DNA from 2 places in the Clostridium septicum genome. Region 2 is predicted to be linked to the other one. Evidence: riboswitches for the same ligand, from Rfam matches in the RefSeq annotation. Region 2 holds a riboswitch; the other holds the start of a gene.
The links. Region 2 has a riboswitch for cobalamin ahead of cobT (nicotinate-nucleotide--dimethylbenzimidazole phosphoribosyltransferase). Riboswitches for the same ligand answer to the same signal wherever they lie in the genome.
Positions count from the first base shown of each region.

Region 1 (11,918 bases), 900 kb from region 2:
TCTCCACCAAAGAATCCAGTACTTAATTTTCTTTTAAAATCAATTCCAATACTAACACCTTTAGCAGCACAAAGAAAAGCATCCTTTTGACAAATTACTTTACCTCCATATTTAGATAAATCAACTGGAATTATTTTTCCTGGATAAGGAGAAGCAAAAGCAACTTTTTCTTTAGAAGATCCTAAATTAGTAAAAGCAGTTAAGAATAAACTTTCGCCAGTAATAACTCTTTTAGCAGCAGAACCAAGCTTCCCAAAGAATCCACCATTATTATTTTTATTACTTCCATCTCCGAAGATAGTTTCCATAGATATGTTATTATCCATCATCATCATTGCGCCAGCTTCAGCAATAACAGTTTCTCTAGGGTCAAGTTCAATTTCAACAAATTGCATATCATCGCCATAAAGTTTAAAGTCTATTTCGTGTGAATTCATTTTAATCACTCCTTTTTATTAACAGTATATATTTTAATTTTATAATAATAAAGCAATAATGATAATATTTTAAAGTTAAATTTATTAAATATATTTTTTAGATTTAAATATTAATAAAAATAATAGGAAATTTAAGTATAAGTAGGTTAAATAAGAAAAAATGAGTATCATTATCATTTAATACCTAAATATGGAGTTATTCGAAATTGAAAGTTAATATCAATTAATGTATGATAAATTAAGATGCAAGAGAGGGGGAGTATTATGCTAACCGAAGTATTAAGTGTTTATTTTAATGATGGAATTTTTTCTAGTAGATATGTTTCTGAAAAATTAGGTATTACTGAAGAAATTGCTGAAGAATATAAAATGCAATTAATAAGAATGGGATATATACAAAAGCAAGAAGAGTGTACTATGGAATCCTGTAAAAGTTGTAGTTGCGGATGTTCGGGAAAAAAATTAAATGGAGTAATAAACTGGGATATAACTGAAAAGGGATATAAAGTTATTAATAATATTAAAAAAAGGGGAGTTTGTTAATGAATACTTTAGACAATATAGGTATAGGGGTAGAAGTTAAGGTTAAAGGATTAGAAAAAGAAAGTTTAGTAAGAAGAAGACTTCTTGATATGGGAATTACTCCAGGTGTAACAGTTAAAGTTACAGGAAAGGCTCCAATGGGAGATCCAATAGAAATTTTAATTAGGGGATATAAATTAACTTTAAGGAAAAACGAGGCTAAAGCGGTAATTATTGAGTGATGATTAAGGAGGGAGAATATGCTTCCAATAAATTTAGTAAAAGAGGGAGAAATAGTAGAAATTCAAAAGTTAGCACTAAAAGAAGATTTTGCTAAGAGAATGATGGAGATTGGGCTAGTGGCTGGAAATAAAATAACTGTAGTAAAAAATGACGGTAGATGTATTATTATATCTATTGGAGAAAGCAGATTTGCTTTAGATATGACATTAGCGAGAAAAATTATGATAAAAGAATAGTTTATTGATAATGATAATTAATTTAATTAGGGGGATAAAATGAAGACTATTGCATTAGCAGGAAATCCAAACTGTGGTAAAACAAGTATATTTAATATTTTAACTAAAACCAGGCAACATGTAGGTAACTGGCCAGGAGTAACAGTAGAGAAAAAAGAAGGAACTTTAAAATATAAGAAAAATGAATATAAAGTAGTAGATTTGCCAGGAACCTATAGCTTAGGAGCATATTCAGAAGATGAAGTAATTGCTAGAAACTACATAATTAATGATAAACCAGATGTTGTTATAAATGTTGTAGATGCTACGAATTTAGAAAGAAACTTATATTTAACACTACAGCTTTTAGAAATGGGAGCAAATGTGGTACTAGCCTTAAATATGATGGATGAAGCAAAAAATAAAGATATATATATAGATGCTAAAAAGTTATCTAAAGAACTTGGAATAAAAGTTATTCCAACTATAGCTTTAAAAAATGAAGGTATAGAGGAATTAATTGAAGCATCTATAAGTGAGAATTCAAAAAGTAGGGCTAAAGACTTAAATTATGGAGAAGACCTTGAAAAATATATAGAAGTTTTAGAAAATGTATTAAAAAATAATAAAACAAAACTTAATTATCCTGAAAGATGGTTAGCTATAAAACTTCTAGAAAATGATAATTATATAAATAAACTAATTAAAGATGAAAATATAAATGGATTTTCAAAGGTTATAGATGAAAGTGCAGCAACTATTGAGGATGAAATTGGATTTGAGGCAGAAATAGCAATAGTAGATAAAAGATATGAGAGAATTTCTGAAATAGTTAGTAAAACTATAGTTAAAAAGAGTGAAAATAAAGTAACATTAACTGATAAGATTGACAAGATAATAACAAATAAATTTTTAGGGTTGCCTATTTTTGCTATAGTTATGCTAATCTTATACCAAATTACTTTTACAGTAGGTGCAGGAATTCAAGACTGGACAGATGTCATGATAGGATCACTAGGTGAAAGTGCAGTAGGGTTATTAGAATCAGTAGGAGCTCCAGAACTTTTACTTAGCTTTGTTAAAGATGCTCTTTTTGGTGGAGTAGCGGCAGTATTAGCATTTCTACCATTAATAATGGTGATGTATTTCTTAATAGGAATACTTGAAGATAGCGGATATATGGCAAGAGCAGCTTATGTTATGGACAGAGTTATGAGATCTATAGGATTACACGGTAAGACATTTGTATCAATGCTTGTAAGTATTGGTTGTAACGTACCTGGAATTATGGCAACAAGAACTCTTGAAAATAAGAAAGATAGGATGGTAGCCATACTTATAAATCCATTTATATCATGTGGAGCTAGACTTCCAATATATGCAGTATTTATATCAGCATTTTTTGAAAGTAATCAAGCACTAATATTATTTGCATTATATGTAACAGGTTTAATAGTAGCATTAATTGCAGGAAAGATATTTAGTAAAACAATATTTAAGGGAGAGCCTTCATATTTCGTTATGGAACTACCAAGTTATAAGATTCCATCAATTAAAAATATATCAATGTTAATGTGGGACAAGGCAGGAGCATTTATAAAAAGAGCTGGTGTTGTAATATTACCAGTAATGGTTATTCTTTGGGCATTATCTACATTCCCATTAGGAGCAGAACAATATAGTGAAGAAACATTATTAGGTATGATAGGTGGAGTTATAGCACCTATATTTAAGTATGCAGGTTTTGGAACATGGCAAGCATCAGTTTCACTAATAACAGGAATACTTGCAAAAGAAACAGTTGTTGGTACAATGGGATTAATATATTCAGGAATAGAAGAAGGCCCAATGTTAATAAGTGCCGTACAAACAGTATTTACACCTCTTAGTGCTATGGCGTTTATGGTAATGTCACTATTATATACTCCTTGTTTAGTTGCTTTAGGAGCAATAAAAAGAGAAACCAATTCATGGAAGTGGACTTTATTTACAGCAATTTATACATTCTTAGTAGGTTTAGTAGCAGCCACTTTAGTTTATCAAGTTGGCAGTTTATTAGGATTTCAATAATATAAAGTAAAGCTATATCAATGTTATATTGATATAGCTTTACTTTTATTTAGAGTGAAATAGAATTTTGTAATATCTTTATATATTTAGATTAAAATGTTACAATATTTTTGTGGTATATTACTTCTATAATGAAGGAATAGAATTTGATTATTTTAAAAACAATATTCATGAAATAAAAAACTAACATCTAAAGAAGTTAAAAATTATTAGAAGAAAATAATATAGAAACAACAAATTATAGAAACCTTTAGGAGGCAAATAATATGGATGAAAAGTTAATGGAAGTATCATTTGGATTAATAGCCAATGCAGGTGAGGCAAAAGCTTTAGCTTTTGATGCAATAAGTAAATCAAAAGAAGGAAATTTTGAAGAAGCTAAAACTTTAATTGAAAAATCAAAGAAAGAGATGCATAAAGCACATGCATTTCAAACTGAACTTATAACCAAAGAGGCCTCTGGTGAAAATGTTGTAGTAAATGTTTTATTAGTTCATGCGCAAGATCATTTAATGAATTCCATGAACTATCAACAATTAGCTGAAGAATTTATAACATTATATGAGAGAATTGATAAAATTGAAAAAAGCATATAATATCTAAAAATAAAGAGTGTTTTATCAAAAATATGGTTTACTAATTATTTTTGAGATACTCTAAAAAATAGCACCTAGTAAGAATACTTAATTTTACTAGGTGCTATTATTATATATAATTATATTATCTTTTTTATGAAGTGTAATCTTTATTTTTATAGTAATATTTAAATATTACATTTTACTTTAAATGGAATGAAAAGTAATTTAATTCAATAAAGTACAATTAAATGGATAATATTGTTTTAAATGGTTTGCATATGGGAATTGCAGTTAAATGGAGTAAATTACTTAAAAGTATAGTTAAAATTAAGTAATAAATGGAAAGCCAATTTTACTAAAAGCCTTTTCAATAGTACAATGGCAATTAATTGGCAATGAAAAGGATTTAGGGAGGTAATTACAAATGAAAATTAATGTGTCACTAAGACAGGAGGTATATAGAGATGATGCAATAAATTTAGTTAAGTGGTTAAGAGATAAAGAGGTTACAAAGTATTTAAATGAAGATAAATATGCTAGTGAAAATATTGAAAATCTGCTTAATACAATAAATATTCCAATACTCACTCACTTATTTAATAATAATGGAAAATTTCAAATTATTAATAATAATAAAGAAGCTATTGGTTTTGTTAGATTGGTACCAAAAGGAAATAATGCAGAAATAGTAATAGCTATTGGAGAAAAGGAGTTATGGGGAAAAGGATATGGAAAAGCTGCAATTATAGAAAGTTTAAAGCAAGCATTTTTTGATTGGAGAGTAGATGAGGTTATTGCCAAAATTAGAACTAAAAATATTAGATCAAGAAGAGCCTTTGAAAGTATAGGATTTAAAGAAAATAAAATTTTACAAAATGAAATAATTTATACAATGAGTATATATGAGTTTTTAAAACTTGCAGCTTAAAAAAATTTCCTTTATTGCAATTAAATATTTAATACTGTATAATTGAAGTAATTAAATATTGTCAATTATAGGTTCTTAGATAATTTTATCTAAAGATTAAAAGGGAAAGTGGTGAAAATCTACTGCAGCCCCCGCTACTGTAAAAGCTGACGAATCTCTAAATGGATCCACTGACATTATGTTGGGAAGGAAGAGAAGAGGATGAAGCTTAAGTCAGGAGACCTGCCTATAGTTATGTGCTATCCTTCGGAGGGAAGATAATTAGCAAATGAGCAAAGTTATGTTAAACACGCCTTTAGATTGTTTAAGACTTAAAATCTAATGGTTTATTAAGTTTGTCTTTTGTTAGAATGATTGGTGTCCTAGAAGTTATAGGATGCCTTTTTTATTTTAAATTTCAAATTTTAACGATTAATAAAGGAAGGAATTTTTTATTTTATGAAAAAAGCAATATTAGTAGTAAGCTTTGGTACGAGTTATTTAGATGTGTTAAAAAAATCTATCGAGAAGGCAGAAAATCAAATAGCAGAACAGTTTAAAGAGTATAAGGTTTTTAGAGCATTTACAGCTCATATAATTATAAAAAAATTAAAAGAGAAAAACGGAATATTTATTGATACACCAGAAGAGGCTTTAGACAAGCTATATAAAGATGGCTTTGAAGAAGTTATAATGCAACCTTTACATATCATTCCAGGAGAAGAGTTTCAATACATAAAAAATGTACAAAAAATGTATCAGGATAAATTTAAGTCTTTAAGACTTGGAAGACCGATATTTTACTATCAAGGGATAGAAGATTTACCACAGGATTATTCAATTTTTATAGAAACTATAGAAGACCTATTAAAGGACAAAGAAGGGGTAGTTATGATGGGACATGGAACAGCACATTTTTCAAATGCTGTTTATGGATGTCTGCAAGCTGTACTTCAAGACCATGGATATGAAAATGTCTTTGTAGGAACTGTAGAAGGATATCCAACTTTTGATGTAGTTTTAAAAAGAATAAAAAGAAAAAATATTAAAGAAGTTACATTATTGCCTCTTATGGTTGTAGCAGGAGATCATGCTATAAATGATATGGCATCAGATGAAAAGGATTCTTGGAAATCAATGTTAGAAGCTGAAGGTATAAAGGTAAATATTTATATGCATGGACTAGGAGAAATAGATGCTTTTAATCAGTTATATATAAATAGAATTGAGGATATTATAGAAAATAGATATATAGATGCTGGGGAAACTAAGAAGGGTAGAAAAAATGAAAACAATAATAATTTCATCTAATTGTAGTGGTGGCGGAAAAACTACTTTTACATTAGGGTTAATGAAGGCTTTAAAAAATAGAAATTATAAGGTTCAAGGTTTTAAATCTGGTCCAGATTATATAGATACAGGTTTTCATACAGAGATAACAGGACAAAACTCTAGAAATTTAGATTTACATCTTATGGGAGAAGATGGTGTTAAAGCAAGCTTTTCAAGGGGAAATGGAGATGTAGCAATAATAGAAGGAGCTATGGGGCTTTATGATGGAATTGGAATAACGGAAGAGTGCTCAACTTATAGTATATCAAAGACCTTAAATAATGCTCCAATATTATTAGTAATAAGTCCAAAAGCTCAAAGTACCACTTTATGTGCAGAAATTAATGGAATTAAAGATTTTAGGAATGCAAATATTATAGGAGTTGTTTTAAACTCTATATCAGAAAGCTATTATAATTTATTAAAGAAAAATATAGAAGTAAATTGTAATTTAAAGGTTTTTGGATATATTCCAAAGGAAGAGTCTATTAAACTATCTAGTAGACATTTAGGTTTAGTTCAGAGTATTGAAGTAGATAATTTAAAAGATAAAATTCAAATATGCGCAGACTTAATAGAAAAAAATATAAATTTAGATGAATTAATTAAGGAATTTAAATATATAGAAAAATATGAAGATAAATTTCATATTGGAAATAAAAATTTAAAAATAGCAGTAGCTTATGATGAAGCATTTAGATTTTATTATAAAGAAAATTTAGAGCTTTTAGAAGAGGCAGGAGAAGTTATTTATTTTAGTCCTTTAAAAGATTCTAAACTACCAGAAAATATAGATTTTCTTTATTTAGGTGGAGGTTATCCAGAAGTATTTAAGGAAGAGTTAAGTAAAAATAAATCTATGCTAAATAGTATAAAAAATGCATTAGAAAGCGGAGTTAAATGCTATGGAGAATGTGGTGGACTTATGTATTTAACTGAAAAGATTGATAATGTGCCTATGGTTGGATTTTTTAGTGGAGAAAGTTGTATGACATCTAGGTTAAATAGATTTGGATATGCAAGTATAGAAGTTAATGGCATTAAAATAAATTGTCATGAATTTCATAAATCAAAAGTAGATTTAAATGAGAAAACAATATATAAGGTTTATAAGAATATGTATACAGGTGAGAAAAAAACATGGGAATGTGGTTATGAAAAAAACAACACATTAGCAGGTTATCCTCATATTCATTTCTTTTCTAATATGGAGTTTTTAAGATGTTTATTAGATAAATAAGGCGGTGAAAACATGAGTTATATAAAAAATCCTATGGAAATTGAAGAAACTAGCTTTGAAATTATAGGTGATGAAATGGGAAACCATGATTTTACGGAAGATGAATTAAAGGTAGTTAAAAGAGTAATTCATACAACAGCAGATTTTGAATATATGGAGTTAATAGAAATAAGTAAAGATGCTATAAATGTAGGCAAGGAAATATTAAAAAATAATCCTATAATATATACAGATACTAATATGGCTCTTTCAGGAATAAACAAAAAAGCTTTAGAAAAACTAAATGGAAAAGTAATATGTTATGTGAATTTAGAAGAAGTTCATAAAGAGGCAAAGGAAAAGGGCATAACAAGATCAATGGCAGCTGTAGAAAAAGCTTCAGCTGATAGTGTAGATATATTTGTATTTGGGAATGCACCTACTGCATTGTTTAAATTAAAGGAATTAATAAAGGAAAAAAAGGCAAATCCAAAGCTTATAATAGCAGTACCAGTTGGGTTTGTAGGAGCTAGTGAAAGTAAAGAAAACTTAGAGGAGCTTAATATTCCATATATAACAGTTAAAGGTAGAAAAGGCGGAAGTACAGTAGCAGCTTCTATTATAAATGCTCTTATGTATATGGTAGTTGAAAGGTAGTGATTAAATGACTGACCTTTATATAGAAAGTGGCTTTAAAAAATTAAGGTGTGGCTATACAACAGGTTCTTGTGCAGCAGCTGCATCTAAAGCTGCCACCTTTATGCTATATAATAATGAAACTTTAGAAAGTATAGAAATTGATACACCTAAAGGAATAACACTTAATATAAGAATAAATTCTATAAAAAGAGAGAATAATTCTGTAATAGTATCTGTTATAAAAGATGCTGGAGATGATTGTGACATTACTAATGGAATAGAAATTTTTGCAAAGGCAGAAAAACTAGATAAGGGATTTAAGCTTTTAGCAGCAGAAGGAATAGGTATAGTAACTAAAGACGGACTATTTGTAAAAAAAGGTGAAGCAGCTATAAATCCAGTTCCAAGGGCGGAAATAGAAAGAGAAGTAACATCTGTAGTTCCAGATAATGCTGGAGTTAAAATAACTATTTCTATACCAGAAGGAGTTGAAATTGCAAAAAAGACTTTTAACCCTAGGTTAGGAATTGAAGGCGGAATTTCTATTTTAGGAACTAGAGGAATAGTTTATCCAATGTCTGAAGAAGCTTTAAAGGATTCAATTAAGCTTGAAATAAATCAAAAAGCTATTAATAGGGAAAGGTTAGTTTTAACCTTTGGAAATATAGGAGAAAAATGTTCATTAGAACAAGGCTTTAAAGAGGAGGAAATAGTTATAATATCTAATTTTGTAGGCTTTGCTCTTGAATGTTGTGCAAATGTAAAGATTAAAGAAGTTATTCTAGTTGGGCATATAGGAAAGATAAGTAAGATAGCTTATGGTTGTTTTAATACTCATAGTAGAGTTTGTGATGTAAGGCTTGAAGTATTAGCTTTAGAGCTTACATTACTAGGAGTAGATAAAGCTTTAGTAGAAGAGGTACTAAAGCAAAAAACAAGTGAAGGTGCAGTTAAATTTTTAGGGGAAGGCTATGAGGCATTGTATAAAAATATAGGAGAAAAAATTAAAGCTAGAGCAGAACTTTATACTTATGGAGAAATGAAAGTAAAGCCTTTAATATATTATGGATTTTCAGATTATCATATTTTGTATAATTCTTTAGAGGAGTAAAGAGATGATTTATATAGTAGGATTAGGACCAGGAAATATAGAATATATCATGCCTAAAGCAGTAACTATTTTGAAAAAAAGTAAAATTATATTGGGATTTTCAAGGGCAATAGATTCTTTAGATTTTATAGAAAATAAGAAGAGAAAAGTAAAGACTTTAAGAGAAATAATAGATTTTATAAAGGAAAGCAAAGAAGAGGATATTTCAGTTGTAGCTTCAGGGGATCCAACCTTTTATGGAATAAGTGATTATATAGGAAAAAACTATAAAGGTGATTTAAAAGTTATTCCGGGTTTAAGTTCATTTCAGTATTTAACTTGCAAAGTTAATAAAAGCTGGAGTAATGCCTATACTGGAAGTTTACATGGAAGAGAAGATGATTTTATAAAAAAGGTAAAAGAAAATTCAGTATCCATTTGGCTAACAGATAATAAAAATACACCAAATAGTTTATGTAAAAGTCTTATAGAAAATAATGTAAGTTCAAAAGTTATAGTTGGTGAAAATCTATCTTATGAAGATGAGAGAATATTTTATGATACTCCTAATAACCTATTAGAAAAAGAATTTAGCAATTTATCAATAGTTATTGTAGAGCAATTATAAAAGTAGGGAAAGGAGAAAAATATGATTTTAATTAAGGATGAAGAATTTATTAGAGGAAATTGTCCTATGACCAAGGAAGATATTAGAGCTTTAAGTATTTGGAAAATGGATTTAAATGAAGATTCTAAAGTTTTAGACATAGGTTCTGGTACAGGAAGTATAACTATTCAAGCATCTAAAATTGCATTTAAAGGACAAGTTTATGCAATAGAAAAAGCTTTAGATGCTATAGAAGTAACAAAAAAGAATATAGAAAAATTCAAAGGTGAAAATATAAAATTATTTGAAGGTGAAGCAGTAGACATTTTGGATAATTTTAAAAAAGAAAATTTAAATTTTAATTCTATATTTATAGGTGGAAGTTCAGGAAGCTTAGAAAAAATAATTTTAGGTAGTAACGAATTAATTAAAAATAATGGAACAATAGTTATGAATTTTATAACTTTAGATAATGCTTATAAGGCAATAGATTTAATGAAAACTTTAAATTACAAAGTAGATATATCTATGGTTAATATAAGTAAAAATAAAGGGGATAGCTATATGATGATAGCTAATAATCCAATTTACATAGTTAAATGCACAAGGAGAGAAAAATAATTATGGCAGTATTATATGGAATAGGTGTAGGTCCAGGAGATAAAGAATTAATAACTATTAAAGGTGTAAGAGCTATAGAAAATTCGGAAGTAATAGTAGCTCCAAGTGCCATAGATGATGGAGAAAGTATAGCTTTAGAAACAGTAAAAGATTATATAAAAGAAGGATCAGAAGTAATAGTTAAACATTTTCCAATGGGAACTAAAGATAGAGTTTCGAAGGCAAAGGAAGCTTATGATTTAATAGAAGGAAAATTAAAAGAAGGAAAAAATGTTTCATTTTTAACTATAGGAGATCCTTATGTATATAGTACATATATTCATTTATTAAAGCATATTGAGGAAAGAGGTTTTGAAGTTAAAACAATTCCTGGAGTTACTTCATTTTGTGCAGCAGCTAGTATAGTTGATAGAACTTTAGTTGTAGGAAATAATCCTCTTATGATTTTACCAGCAACAAGAGTTAAGGATATTAAAGATGAAAAATATGTTGTTATTATGAAAGTCTATAAACATGAGGAAGAAGTACTTAATGTTTTAGAGGAAAAAGGCTTTAATTATGTATACGTTAGCAAAGCTGGAAGAGAAGGCCAAAGAATATTAGAAAATAAAGAAGAAATAATAAACTCTAGAGAATATATGTCTTTAATATTAGCAAGTAAAGAGTAGGTGAATAATATGGTTTATTTTATTGGAGCAGGACCTGGAGATGTTGATTTAATAACTGTAAAGGGAAGAGATATATTAAGTAAGGCAGATATAGTTATATATGCAGGTTCGTTAGTGAGTAGTGAACATTTAGAGTTTTGTAAAAAAGGTGTAGAAACTTTTAACTCTGCCAAAATGACTTTAGATGATGTAATTAAAGTAATAAAAGAAAATAAAGATAAGTTAATAGTTAGGCTTCATACAGGAGATCCTTCAATTTATGGAGCAATAAAGGAACAAATGGATGAACTTTCTAAATTAAATATAGATTATAAGGTTGTACCAGGAGTTAGTTCATTTACAGCAGCAGCATCTGCTATTAATAGGGAATTTACACTTCCATCAATAACTCAAACAGTAATTTTAACTAGAGTAGAAGGAAGAACTCCAGTACCAGAAACAGAAGATTTAGAGAAATTAGCTTCTATTGGAGCATCTATGGCAATATTTTTATCAATATCAATGATAGATAAAGTTGTAGAAAAATTAAGAAAGGGTTATGGGAGAAATGTGCCTATAGCAGTTGTAGAAAGAGCAACTTGGAATGATGAAAGAGCTATTATTGGAACTTTAGATGATATAGCGGAAAAGGTTAAAGAAGCTGGTATTAAAAAGTGTGCTCAGATATTAGTTGGAGATTTTATAAACTGTGAATATGAAAAAAGTCTTTTATATGATAAGAGATTTACTCATATGTATAGAGAGGCTGAAAAGTAATTATGATAGGTGTA
Region 1 covers NZ_CP023671.1:323,360-335,277, reverse strand. Annotated here, with positions in the region: gene CP523_RS01530 (TIGR00266 family protein) at 1-437, opposite strand, end outside; gene CP523_RS01525 (hypothetical protein) at 702-980, shown strand; gene CP523_RS01520 (FeoA family protein) at 980-1,201, shown strand; gene CP523_RS01515 (FeoA family protein) at 1,220-1,438, shown strand; gene feoB (ferrous iron transport protein B) at 1,478-3,487, shown strand; gene CP523_RS01505 (PTS lactose/cellobiose transporter subunit IIA) at 3,754-4,083, shown strand; gene CP523_RS01500 (GNAT family N-acetyltransferase) at 4,490-4,993, shown strand; cobalamin riboswitch at 5,046-5,237, shown strand; gene CP523_RS01495 (sirohydrochlorin cobaltochelatase) at 5,432-6,283, shown strand; gene CP523_RS01490 (cobyrinic acid a,c-diamide synthase CobB) at 6,258-7,544, shown strand; gene CP523_RS01485 (precorrin-8X methylmutase) at 7,557-8,180, shown strand; gene cbiD (cobalt-precorrin-5B (C(1))-methyltransferase CbiD) at 8,188-9,273, shown strand; gene cbiE (precorrin-6y C5,15-methyltransferase (decarboxylating) subunit CbiE) at 9,278-9,880, shown strand; gene cbiT (precorrin-6Y C5,15-methyltransferase (decarboxylating) subunit CbiT) at 9,902-10,480, shown strand; gene CP523_RS01465 (cobalt-factor II C(20)-methyltransferase) at 10,483-11,148, shown strand; gene cobM (precorrin-4 C(11)-methyltransferase) at 11,158-11,904, shown strand; gene cbiG (cobalt-precorrin 5A hydrolase) at 11,907-11,918, shown strand, end outside.
Region 1: it holds a riboswitch for cobalamin, as region 2 does, so the genes downstream of both, CP523_RS01495 (sirohydrochlorin cobaltochelatase) here and cobT (nicotinate-nucleotide--dimethylbenzimidazole phosphoribosyltransferase) in region 2, are expected to answer to the same signal.

Region 2 (11,918 bases):
TTACCACCAACTAATCCTTTTTCCATAGCTTGAAGAACTATATTATCAAATATTTTTTGTGGAATATCAGTACCTTTAAATCTTCTAATTCTATTTTGACTTATTGTAGATGAATCTGGAATTTTTTCAGTAATTGAATAACCTAAAAACCATCTATATGCTAAGTTTACTTCTATGTCTTTAACTAGTTGCCTTTCGGAGCGGATGCCATAAAGATATCCTATAAATAACATTTTAAATAGTACTACTGGATCAACAGCTGGTCGACCATTTGTATGGCAATACAAATCATTAGTTAACTCTCTAATAAATGAAAAATCTATGTATTTATCAATTTTTCTTAATAAATGGTCTTTCGGAACTAATTGTTCTAGCATAACCACTTCCATTTCATTTTGCGCTTGTCTTCTTTCGTTTATCATCACCAAAACCTCTATGTAATAAATTAATATATTTTAAATTATATTACATATTTGTATAAAATTAAAGACTGCTGACACTTTGTCAGCAGTCTGAAAAAGACAGTATTTTAAAATACTGTCTTTATAGCTTGTATTAATATATTGTTTTCCTCTTTAGTTCTTACTGCAACTCTATAATAATTATTATCAAGTCCTTTATAATTGTTACAACTTCTTATTAGAATTCCCCTTTTTATTAGATAATCTTTAAAATCTATATTTTTAAGAACCTTAAACATTATAAAATTAACAGATGGTTTAAATACCTTTAAATCCTTAAAAGATTTTAATTCATTATAAAGATATTCTTTTTGTAAATTAAGATATTTCTTTGTGTCTTCTATATACTCTTTTTGCATTAAAGCCTCTATAACTCCATCAACAGCTACTGAGTTTATACTCCATGCTACTGTAACCTTATTTATTTTTTCTATTACACTTTTATTATTTGAAATCCCATATCCTATTCTTATTCCTGGCATTGCAAAAAACTTAGTTAATGATTTTATTATAATTATATTATTATATTTATTTAAAATATATTTTCCAGTAAATTCTTCTGAGTTATCTACAAAATCAAGAAAGGATTCATCTAATACTACTATAGTTTTTGTTTTCAAAGCTTTTTTAGCAATTTCCTCTATATATTTATTAGATGTTACAACTCCCGTTGGATTATTTGGATTACATATGAACACCATATCTATGGTTTCATCTATCTTATCTATTAATCCACCATCTAAATTAAATTTATTTTCTTCACTTAAATAGTAATATTCTATTTCTCCATCAATACTTAAAACGGCCTCTTCATATTCCCCAAATGTTGGTGCCGGAATTAATACCCTTTTAGGATTTAATCCACGAACTACGTTAAATATTACTTCTGCTGCTCCATTACCTAAGATTAAATTTTCTTCATTTATACATTCATAATTACTTATAGATTTTTTCAAATTATAATAAGTTATATCTGGATATTTACTCACCTTATCTATTGCATTAATCATTGCCTTTTTAACTTCTTTATTTAACCCTAATGGGTTAATATTAGCTGAAAAATCTATAATTTCATCTTCATGCATTCCGTATTTTCTTGAAATTTCTGCTGTATTTCCACCATGAATAGATTTAGTCATTATAAAAGCCTCCAAATTAAGTTTATTAAAATCCCTAAAATATATCCTAAAATAGCTACTCCGTACAAAATCTTATTAGTTGAATCTATATCAGATAATTCTATTTCTTTTAGTTTATCTCCAATAGTAGGTTTTTCTACTAATTTTCCAAAATAATAATTTGCTCCTCCAAGTTTTATCCCTAATGCACCTGCTACAGCTGCCTCTGGATGAGCACTATTAGGACTTGTATGATTATACTTATCTCTATTATAAATTTTAAAACTATTTTTCCAATTTAACTTTAAAATAAAGGCTGTAAGCACAGTTAATAATCCAGTAATTCTTGCTGGTATGTAATTAAACACATCATCTAACTTTGCTGGGAAAAACCCAAACTCCATATATTTATCATTTTTATATCCAAACATAGAATCCATAGTATTTACTGCTTTATATGCCATTGCAAGAGGTGCCCCTCCAATTCCTGCATAAAATAAAGGTGCTATTACTCCATCTGACATATTTTCTGCTATAGTTTCTACAACAGCTCTTATTATACCTTTTTTATCTAAGGATTTTGTATCTCTTCCAACTATATATGATAGTTGCTTTCTTGCACATTCTATATCATTTTTTATTAAATAATTATAAACCTTTAATCCTTCTACTTTTAATCCCTTAGCTGAAATACAGAAATAAATTAATATTCCACTAAAAATAACTCCTGCTACTATATTAATATTTAAAATAAACTTTATAATAATATAATTAATAAAATATACTGCTAAAACCACAATAATCCATGTTATAAGTCCTGCTAATTTTAAATATTTTTTCATAATACTTCTAAAGAAATTCTCTAAAACTCTACATAAATTACCTATGATTCTAACTGGATGTATAGGATTTTGTGGATCTCCTATTATTAAATCCAATAAAAAACCTATAGTTAAATCTATCATTTTTATCTACCTACTTTACTTCTTCTACTTTTTCTACCTTTATTTCATCACTTACTAAAATAGTTAATTTATAACCTTTTCCACACTCTGGTTGCCATTGATAAAAGCTTTTTCTTTTATCATAAAAAAGTTCTAATATTGTTCCAATAGTTCCCCCGTGAGACACTAACATAACTGATTGTAATTTTTTCACTTTACAGTTTCTTATAAAATTTTTAAAAGTATTTACAATTCTATTTATATATATTTTTTTACTTTCACCATTAGGACAATGTACATCACCTAAATCATCTGTAATCCAATCTATATATGCTTTTTCCTTTTTTAACATCTCATAAGATTTTCCTTCAAAATCACCAAAATCATATTCTGAAAATCCACTTATAACTTCATATTGTTCATTAGGATACAAGATTTCAAAAGTTTCATTAGCTCTTGTAGCACCACTTGTAAAATACTCATTACACTGTGGATATTTTATATCTTTTAACAACTTTATTAATTCACTTCTTCCTTCTTCACTTAAGGAAGGATTACTTGTCCCACAATATAACCTTTCTTCGTTAAAAATAGTTTTTCCATGTCTTAACATATATAATTCTAACTTATACATCTTTAAGCACCATTTCTAAACCACAAAAAATTCTATATACCTTATTAGAATTTTCACTTAAAAATTGTAGGCATCTACCAGTATTTTCTCTCCATACTCTTTCTTCTTTCTTTAATGGAACTATTCCAGATGAAATTTCATCACATATAATTATTTTATCTTTTAAAATTTCTTTATTATCTATTAAAATCTTAAGTGGATCTAATGAGTCTTTACCTGCAGCATATGTAAACTTATGTAATCCACAAATAACTCTTTTAGATAAATCTATTTCTGAGCTATTACAATAAAATATATCTACCTCTTCTATTTTATATTTTTCTTTAACCCATTTTATTTTTCCGTTATATGCCCCTCCAAAAACTAATATCATTAGTAACCCTCCTTATATAAGTGTTAAAAATAACACTCCAATTAATTCTGAAATAACAAGTCCATATCCTGCACTATCTCCAGACATACCACCTAATTCATTTGCACTACTTCTTACTACTAACAAACCTGAAATAATCATTAAAATAGGAATTATTAATGCCTTTATATTGAAAATTAGATAAAAGGCTATCGATACTATAATTAAAATCCCTACTAATATTAACTTATCAAACTTTCCAGTATCTTTTCTAAAATATGCTCCTAATGAGCTTTCTTTCATTGGATTTTTACATATCAATAATAATCCCATAAGTCCTCGTGATATTATCGGAATTAAAATAAATCCTAAAGTATTAATATTATTATCCACAATTGTATAAATAGCAGCAAAATCAACTATAAATAATATTCCCAAAGATATTACTGCAAAAGCTCCTGTATTTGGATCCTTTAATATTCTAATTTTTTCTTCTTTGTCTCTTCTGGATAAAAGGGCATCACAAACATCCATATAACCATCTAAATGTAACATTCCTGTAATTACAAATGGAATAATCATAGTTATAGCTGAAGATAACATAGTAGACATTCCTAAAAGCACCGTTAATTTATATATTCCATACCAAATTAATCCTATTACAAAACCTATAAAAGGATAAAATTTAAGAATATGCTTTGCGCCTTCATCATCCCACTGATAATAAGGTAATGGAATTATTGTAAACATACTAATAGCCATTAAAAATCCTTTAAAATATTTTTTCATATTATTTCCTTTAATAATTCCTTTCCTTTATGTTTTATAACATTTCCATAAATACATTCTATAACTATATCAGAAAAAAAAGCTATTTCCCTATTAATATTTCCAAGTTCCCTTCTAAAGTTTTCAGTATAATTATCATAAATTATACTATCACCAAATACATAATCAGAAACTATTATAACATTTTTACTCCTTTCCTTTATTTGTTCTAAACCCATAATTATTTTAGATTTCACATCCTTTATAAAATCTTTTTCCAAAAACATTTCATTGGTTACAAGGGAAGTTATACTATCTATTAATAGCGTATCATTTTCATTTATATATCCTAAAACTTCTTCTATATTTTTTTGCTTTTCTATAGTCTTAAATCCGTATCCTTCTCTATCCTTTAGATGATTTTCTATTCTTTTTAAATCCTCTAAGTCATATGGATTCATTGTTGCAACATAATATAAATTTCCATTTTTATCTTCTAAAGCTTTAGCTAAATTTTGTCCATACATAGACTTTCCACTTTTAGCTCCTCCAACTACTAAACAAATCACTTTTCTATACCCACTCTTGCTGGTATCTTACTTTGTTCATATGGATGTTTAATCGGATTAATTTCTGATACATAATGAGCTAAATCTATTAACTTTTTATCTGGATTTCGTCCTGTTAAAACTACTTCTAAGTTTTTTGGTTTATTTTCTAAAAATTCTACAACTTTATCTAATTCTAAAATTCCATAATTTAAAGAAGCCATAATTTCATCCATAATTAATAGATCATATTTTTCTTCTACTGCCTTTTTAGTAACTTTTTCAAATCTTTCTCTGTGCTCTTTAATTACTTCAAGTTTATCTTCTTCACTTAAATAATTAAAAAATCTCTTCATAGGCACCCCTAAAAAAACATGAAAATTATCGCTTAATTTTTCTATTGATTTAAGCTCTCCTGTATCATTATCTTTTAAAAATTGAGTTAATAATACCTTATATCCTCTTCCACAAGCTCTCATACCAAGCCCCATAGCTGCTGTTGTTTTTCCTTTTCCATTTCCACAATATATATGAATAAGTCCTAATTCCATTTTAATCCTCCTAAATTTCTACTATATAATTTTCTTTTTCTCTAACTTCATCTAAATAACTTGAATCTATTTCTGCTTCTTCAAATGTTGCCATATTACTAATAACTGCACAGGCATAATCTACTATAGAAAACGCTATTGGGCATCCACTTCCTTCACCTAATCTCATATCTAAATTAACCATGGGTTCTAAATTTAATTCCTTCATAGCAATATTATATCCAATTTCCTTAGATAAATGAGATGGAATCAAATATTCCCTTATTAAAGGGTTCATCCTTACTGCTGCTAATGCTGCTACTGAAGATATAAATCCATCTATAACTACAGGAATTCTATAATATGCTGCACCTATAAAAACCCCTGCCATAGCTGCTAAATCAAAGCCGCCTACTTTAGATAACACATCTATTGGATCACTTTTATTAGGTTTATTTATCTCTAAGGCCTTTTTTATGACTTCTTTTTTCTTTTCAAAAGCTAAATTGGTTATACCGGCTCCTTTACCAATAGCATATTTAATATCACAATTTGTTAAGGCAATTAATACAGCACTACTTGTAGTTGTATTTCCTATTCCCATTTCCCCTACACCTAAAATGTCATATCCATAATTATTAGCTCTTTCTACCATTTCAATTCCAATACTTATTGCTTTTATACATTCTTCGTAAGTCATTGCAGGTTCTTTTGATATATTATTTGTGCCTTTTCTTATTTTTCTATCTATTACACCATGAATTTTTTTATCAGTATTGACACCTACATCTACTACCATTAAATCTGAGTTACCTTCCTTTGCAATAACTGCAACTCCAGTTAAACCCTTTGTAAAGTTAATAGTTTGAGCTAGTGTTACATATTGAGGAGCTGATGCAACTCCTTCCTCAACTACACCATTATCTGATGATAAAATAATAATACACTTTTTCTTAATTTTATTTTTTACCTTTCCTGTAATTCCAGAAAGTTTTACTGCTATATCTTCTAATTTTCCAAGACTCCCTAATGGTTTCGCTAATGAATCTAACCTTTTTCTTGTCTCTTCCATAACTTCTTCATTTATAGGATTAATATTATTTATAAAATTAACTAAACTATTTTTATTATTCATATTACTCTCCACCTATTTATAAAAAAATAAAAAGCACCTTACTTTTGTAAGATGCTTGTATACATTAAATATAGATATAAATATACTTCTATTTTATACAATACACCCTTCATACACCGTGAAGTTTATAGTGCTTTAAGTAAAGGCAGGTATTCCGGCTTAAGAATCATTGCTTCTTTGCCTTAGTCTTCCCAAAATTAAATTTCAGTGACTATTAAGACTAGCTCCTCTTTTACGGCGGCGGGACCGCATAGGCTTTTAACCTATTTCCCTTTTAATGTAATAAACAACCCTTACAGAATTATTCCTCTTTTTGTTATAATAGCTTATAATTTATATAAAAGTCAATGATATAGAATGTGAATTTAAGATTATGACTCTATTAATGGCACTTATTTAATTTTTAAAATCTAAAAAACTTTTAATGTAAATAAATAGAGGATACTAAATTTTTATAAATTCCTTATCCTCTTAAACTAAATATTATTTATAACTTTCAGTTAATTTTATATTTACTACTTTTTCTATACCAAAAGAACTTTTAATTAAAACTTGTGTCCTATTATTAATAAATTTCCCCTTAGTTTTAACCCAAAATGCTATTGAGCCACCAATTAATGAAACAACCTTAGGCCCTATTATATCTATATCTCCTACTGTTTCTAAAAATATTGCTCCTGTTGCATAAGGAAGTTTATTTTTATATTTATCTACAACTGTTACTGAAACTCTAGTTGTATCTAGCTCTTTTCCACATAGTTCATTATTATCTACAACTACTTTCAAATCTGTAACTACAGGATTTTCACAAAACTTCTTGCTAGAAGCCTTTTCTCCATTTATATATCCTATAAATTCTATTTCACTCCATTTGCTTCCCCAATCTCCATTTAACAAATCAACCTTAATTGGTGGATACTCTAAATATTTTAAATTTTCATCTACAGTATTTTCATCTCTTTTAAATATTCCTAAGCTGCGTCCACCTAGTATAACCTCTACTTCTTCACAATTTGTACATAAGTATATAGGAAAGGCTATTCCCTTATCTCTTTCCCCTCTTGACCATAAAGTTAATGGCTCCACAATGGCTTGAATTTTAGGGTTCTTTTGACTTTTATACATATAAGCTGCATATTTAGGTTGCCTAAACATATCCATTACTCCATGATAGCAAATTCTATCACCGGATCCAAAATCAAAATGTGTATTATAATCAAATGCACACCATCCTATTGCACCTAAATAATCATCTGAACTTCTTGATTTACTTTGTACTACACCATGTCTAAGAGCTTGTTCTACTACTCTTTGTTCATGATCAAAAGATTTAGTTGGATATATATGTCCACAAAATTCTGTAACTAAATAAGGAACTTTCTTTTCTAACTTAGTAACTGTATCTCTACTTCTTAGTACTATTTCTCCACCATCATAACTAAAATCATTCATAGTATATATATCCTCAAAAAAGCTACTACCTTCTAAGTATCTTACTCCACAAGTTGGTCTACTACTATCTATATCTCTAGCTACTTTATTAGTATTTGAGTAAAGCTCATCATCATCAAGAGATTCATTTATTCTAACTCCCCAAGTTATTATTGAAGGATGATTAAAATCTCTATTTATCATTCCTTTAACATCCTCTAAAACTTGTTGTCTCCAATCCTCCCTTTGACTTATATGTTGCCATCCTGGTATTTCTTCTAAAACTAATAAACCTATCTCATCACATCTATCTAAAAAATAAGGTGATTGAGGATAATGAGAGGTTCTTACTAAATTAATACTTAGTTCATCCTTTAATATATCTGCATCTTTTATTTGAGCTCTTTTTGGCATTGCATATCCAACATAAGGAAAAGATTGATGCCTATTTAAACCCATTATTTTTATTTTCTTCCCATTTAAATAAAAACCTGTACCGTTAACTTCAATTTTCCTAAATCCAATATTCATTGTACTACTGTCTAATATTTCATTGCTAATAAATAAATTCATATCTGCCCTATAAAGTCTAGGATCTTCTAATGACCAAAGTTTTATATTATCTAACTGAATATCATTTAATTTATACCAATTAGATCCTTTTTTAACTTTAGTATAAAACTCAAATTCTTCTTTTCCTATTTTTAATGTTATTAAATTATTTGTATCTTTATTATTACTATTTATTAAAACCTTTGGAGATACTACTACTTTACCAGTGCCATTAAGGTAGTTTTCAACCTTATAATCATAATGAATATTTTCTATAAAACAACTGTTATGTTCATAAAGAAATACATCTCTATATATTCCTCCAAAAGTTAAATAATCTAATACACCTCCAAATGGTGGAACATCTTCTCTTTCAGTTGAATCAACCTCTACATATATTTCATTTTCTTTATCAAAATGTACAAAATCAGTAACCTCTATAAAATGAGGTATATATCCTCCTTTGTATTCATTAACATAATTATTATTTATAAATAATTTAAAAGCTGTCATTACACCATCAAACTTTAAAAATATTCTTTTATTGCTATTTGATACTGTAAAATTTCTTTTATAACATGATATTATTTGATAATCTCTTTCATCAAAATAATTATAAGGAATTTCTTTATTTGTATGTGGTATTATTATTTCCTCATAACTTTCAGAATCTAAAACTTTAAATTGCCAATTATCATTTAATAAAATTTTATTATTAGATACCATTTTAAATCCCCCCTCACATCAACATTAGATAATATTAAACATTTAAAATATAATTTACTCTTCATATAGTTTACAAAATCTTCCCTTAAGTTATTTCTATAATTTTACTAAATCCCCTTCATAAATATATATAAATCTCGATATTTTCCAGATTTTCTATACTTTTTAACATAAATAAATTACTTATGTTAAATATAAATACTCTGTTAGATTAAACTGTTGATATGGTAAAAAATTAATGGAAGAGCATGTCTTCCATTTATATACATATTCTTTTTTTACATATGTTCCGTTAAATCTTCTTACTTTCCTTTGTAAAAAATGACTTATAAAATACAAATATTAAAGTTATAATACAACTCACAATTACAATCACCAAATAATACAATTATATATAATAAAATCACCTAGCAAGATTAAATATTCTTACTAAGTGATTTTTTATTTGAAAAATCTCAATAATAATTATTCTACTATAGTTTTCAGATATTCACCTTTCTTATTTTTATATATTATTAAATTAATTTCCAATTAATTTTTCTAAATTTTTAGTATTAAAAGTTTTTTTATAAAATATTATAAAAGATATAATAGTTATTAAAGCTGCTATTACATCTGCAAAAGGTTCTGCCATTAATACTCCCATTAATTTATTATTAAAGAATGTTGGTAATATAAATATAAATGGAATTAACAGAATTATTTTTCTAAGTAAAGCTAACATTAAAGATATCTTAGCTTGACCCAAAGCAAGAAAAGTTTGTTGACATGCTATTTGAGCTCCAAACATAAATATACCTGCGAAATATATTCTTATACTCCAGGAAGTAATTTCTACAAGCTCTGGCTTATTATTAAATATATTTACAAATACTTGTGGGAATAACATTAATAAGGCCCACATTACTCCTGTATATGCTAAACAACTAATAAGTAAAAGTTTAAATGTCTTCTTTACCCTCTTACTATTTTTAGATCCATAATTATAACTTATAATAGGTTGAGCACCTTGGGATAATCCCATTAATGGTAAAATTACTATTTGCATAACACTACTCATTATAGTCATAGCTCCAACTGCTAAATCTCTTCCATACATAAATAATTTATTATTTAATGTTATTAACACTAAACTTTCAGTAGCTTGCATTATAAATGGAGATATTCCTAATGCAATTATTGAACCTATAATTTTAATATTAGGTACTAAGTATTTCTTTCTTATTTTAATAATACTTTTTTTACCAAATAAAAATACTAAAACCCATATTGCTGAAATTATTTGAGCTAATATTGTAGCCAATGCCGCTCCTTTAACTCCCATATCTAACCCAAATATAAATATTGGATCTAAAATTATATTTATAACTGCGCCTATCATTACAGTTACCATTCCCGTTTTAGCAAACCCTTGAGTATTTATAAATGGATTCATTCCTAATGCAATTTGGACAAAAACTGTTCCAATTAAATATAGTGTTAAATAATCATTTGAAAATCCTATTGTAGCTTCACTTGCTCCAAAAGTCCAAAGTATAGGTTCTTTAAAGATTAAAAATCCTATAGTTAATAAAACACCTAAAACTATTAACATAGTAAAACTATTACTAATTATTCTTTCTGCTCCTTCATTATCTTCTTCTCCCATTTTTATAGCTGCTAATGGAGCTCCACCCATACCTACAAGTGCGCTAACAGCTGATATTATCATTATTATTGGAAATACTACCCCAACTCCAGCCATTGCTAGATCTCCATTAGGTATCCTTCCTATAAAAATTCTATCAACTATGTTGTATAAAACATTAACAAGCTGAGCTATTATAGCCGGTAATGCTAATTTAAACAATAAATTTCCTACTGGATCTTTTCCTAAATTCGTTGTTCCTCTAGACATCTATTCATCCCCTTTGAAATTTTAAGACTACTTCCGCTTATGAATATAAATTCATTTAATTTCTTATATTATAATACTACTTTATTAATATTTTATAAATAGATTTTCCAAAAAAATTTATGTTAATTTTTAGAAAAGGTCTTACTCAGAAACATTAGTTTTTAACTTATTTCTGAGTAAGACCTTTTAATTATTCTCTTCTAGGGCTTTAAGAAATCTTTCTATTTCTTCTTTATTTAAATATACATCTCCAATTAAGCCATGTCGTTTATCTAAAGTTTTATTTGTATGAAAATCTGAGCCTGCAGTATAAAACATGTCCCTATCTTCTGCTATCTTTTTAAAATACTCCGTTTCTTCTGGTTTATTTTTAAAATAAATTGCTTCTATACCATTAAAGTCTAAATTGATAATTTCACGGAACATAACAGGTTTTATCTTTACAGGATGAGCTAATACAATTGTAGCTCCAAAAAATCTTAAGAAATCTACTCCAGTTCTTACATCTATCCTATTTTTCTCATCATCTTTAGAAACTAAAATTTTTCCCTTCATTAATTTTTGTAATGCCTGTGTATTATGTGATTTAATATACTTTAATCCCTTTTGAAAATTTTTATTTTTATATTTATCATCTAAGAAATATCCTAAAACATGAATCTTTCTGCCTTTATATCTTGTTGATAATTCTAATCCTGGAATAATTTTAACTCCTAAAGCAGTTCCTATTTTTTTAGCTTCTGCAATACCTGCTGTAGTGTTATGATCAGTTATTGAAATTATATCTAATCCTTGTTTTTTAGCCATCTTTACAATTTCAGT
Region 2 covers NZ_CP023671.1:2,826,303-2,838,220, reverse strand. Annotated here, with positions in the region: partial or broken gene CP523_RS12995 (IS1182 family transposase) at 1-422, opposite strand, end outside; gene cobD (threonine-phosphate decarboxylase CobD) at 530-1,600, opposite strand; gene cbiB (adenosylcobinamide-phosphate synthase CbiB) at 1,600-2,544, opposite strand; gene CP523_RS12980 (histidine phosphatase family protein) at 2,555-3,157, opposite strand; gene CP523_RS12975 (bifunctional adenosylcobinamide kinase/adenosylcobinamide-phosphate guanylyltransferase) at 3,150-3,530, opposite strand; gene CP523_RS12970 (adenosylcobinamide-GDP ribazoletransferase) at 3,543-4,298, opposite strand; gene CP523_RS12965 (bifunctional adenosylcobinamide kinase/adenosylcobinamide-phosphate guanylyltransferase) at 4,295-4,846, opposite strand; gene CP523_RS12960 (cob(I)yrinic acid a,c-diamide adenosyltransferase) at 4,843-5,376, opposite strand; gene cobT (nicotinate-nucleotide--dimethylbenzimidazole phosphoribosyltransferase) at 5,387-6,490, opposite strand; cobalamin riboswitch at 6,618-6,800, opposite strand; gene CP523_RS12950 (glycoside hydrolase family 2) at 6,974-9,199, opposite strand; gene CP523_RS12945 (MATE family efflux transporter) at 9,720-11,096, opposite strand; gene CP523_RS12940 (PHP domain-containing protein) at 11,283-11,918, opposite strand, start outside.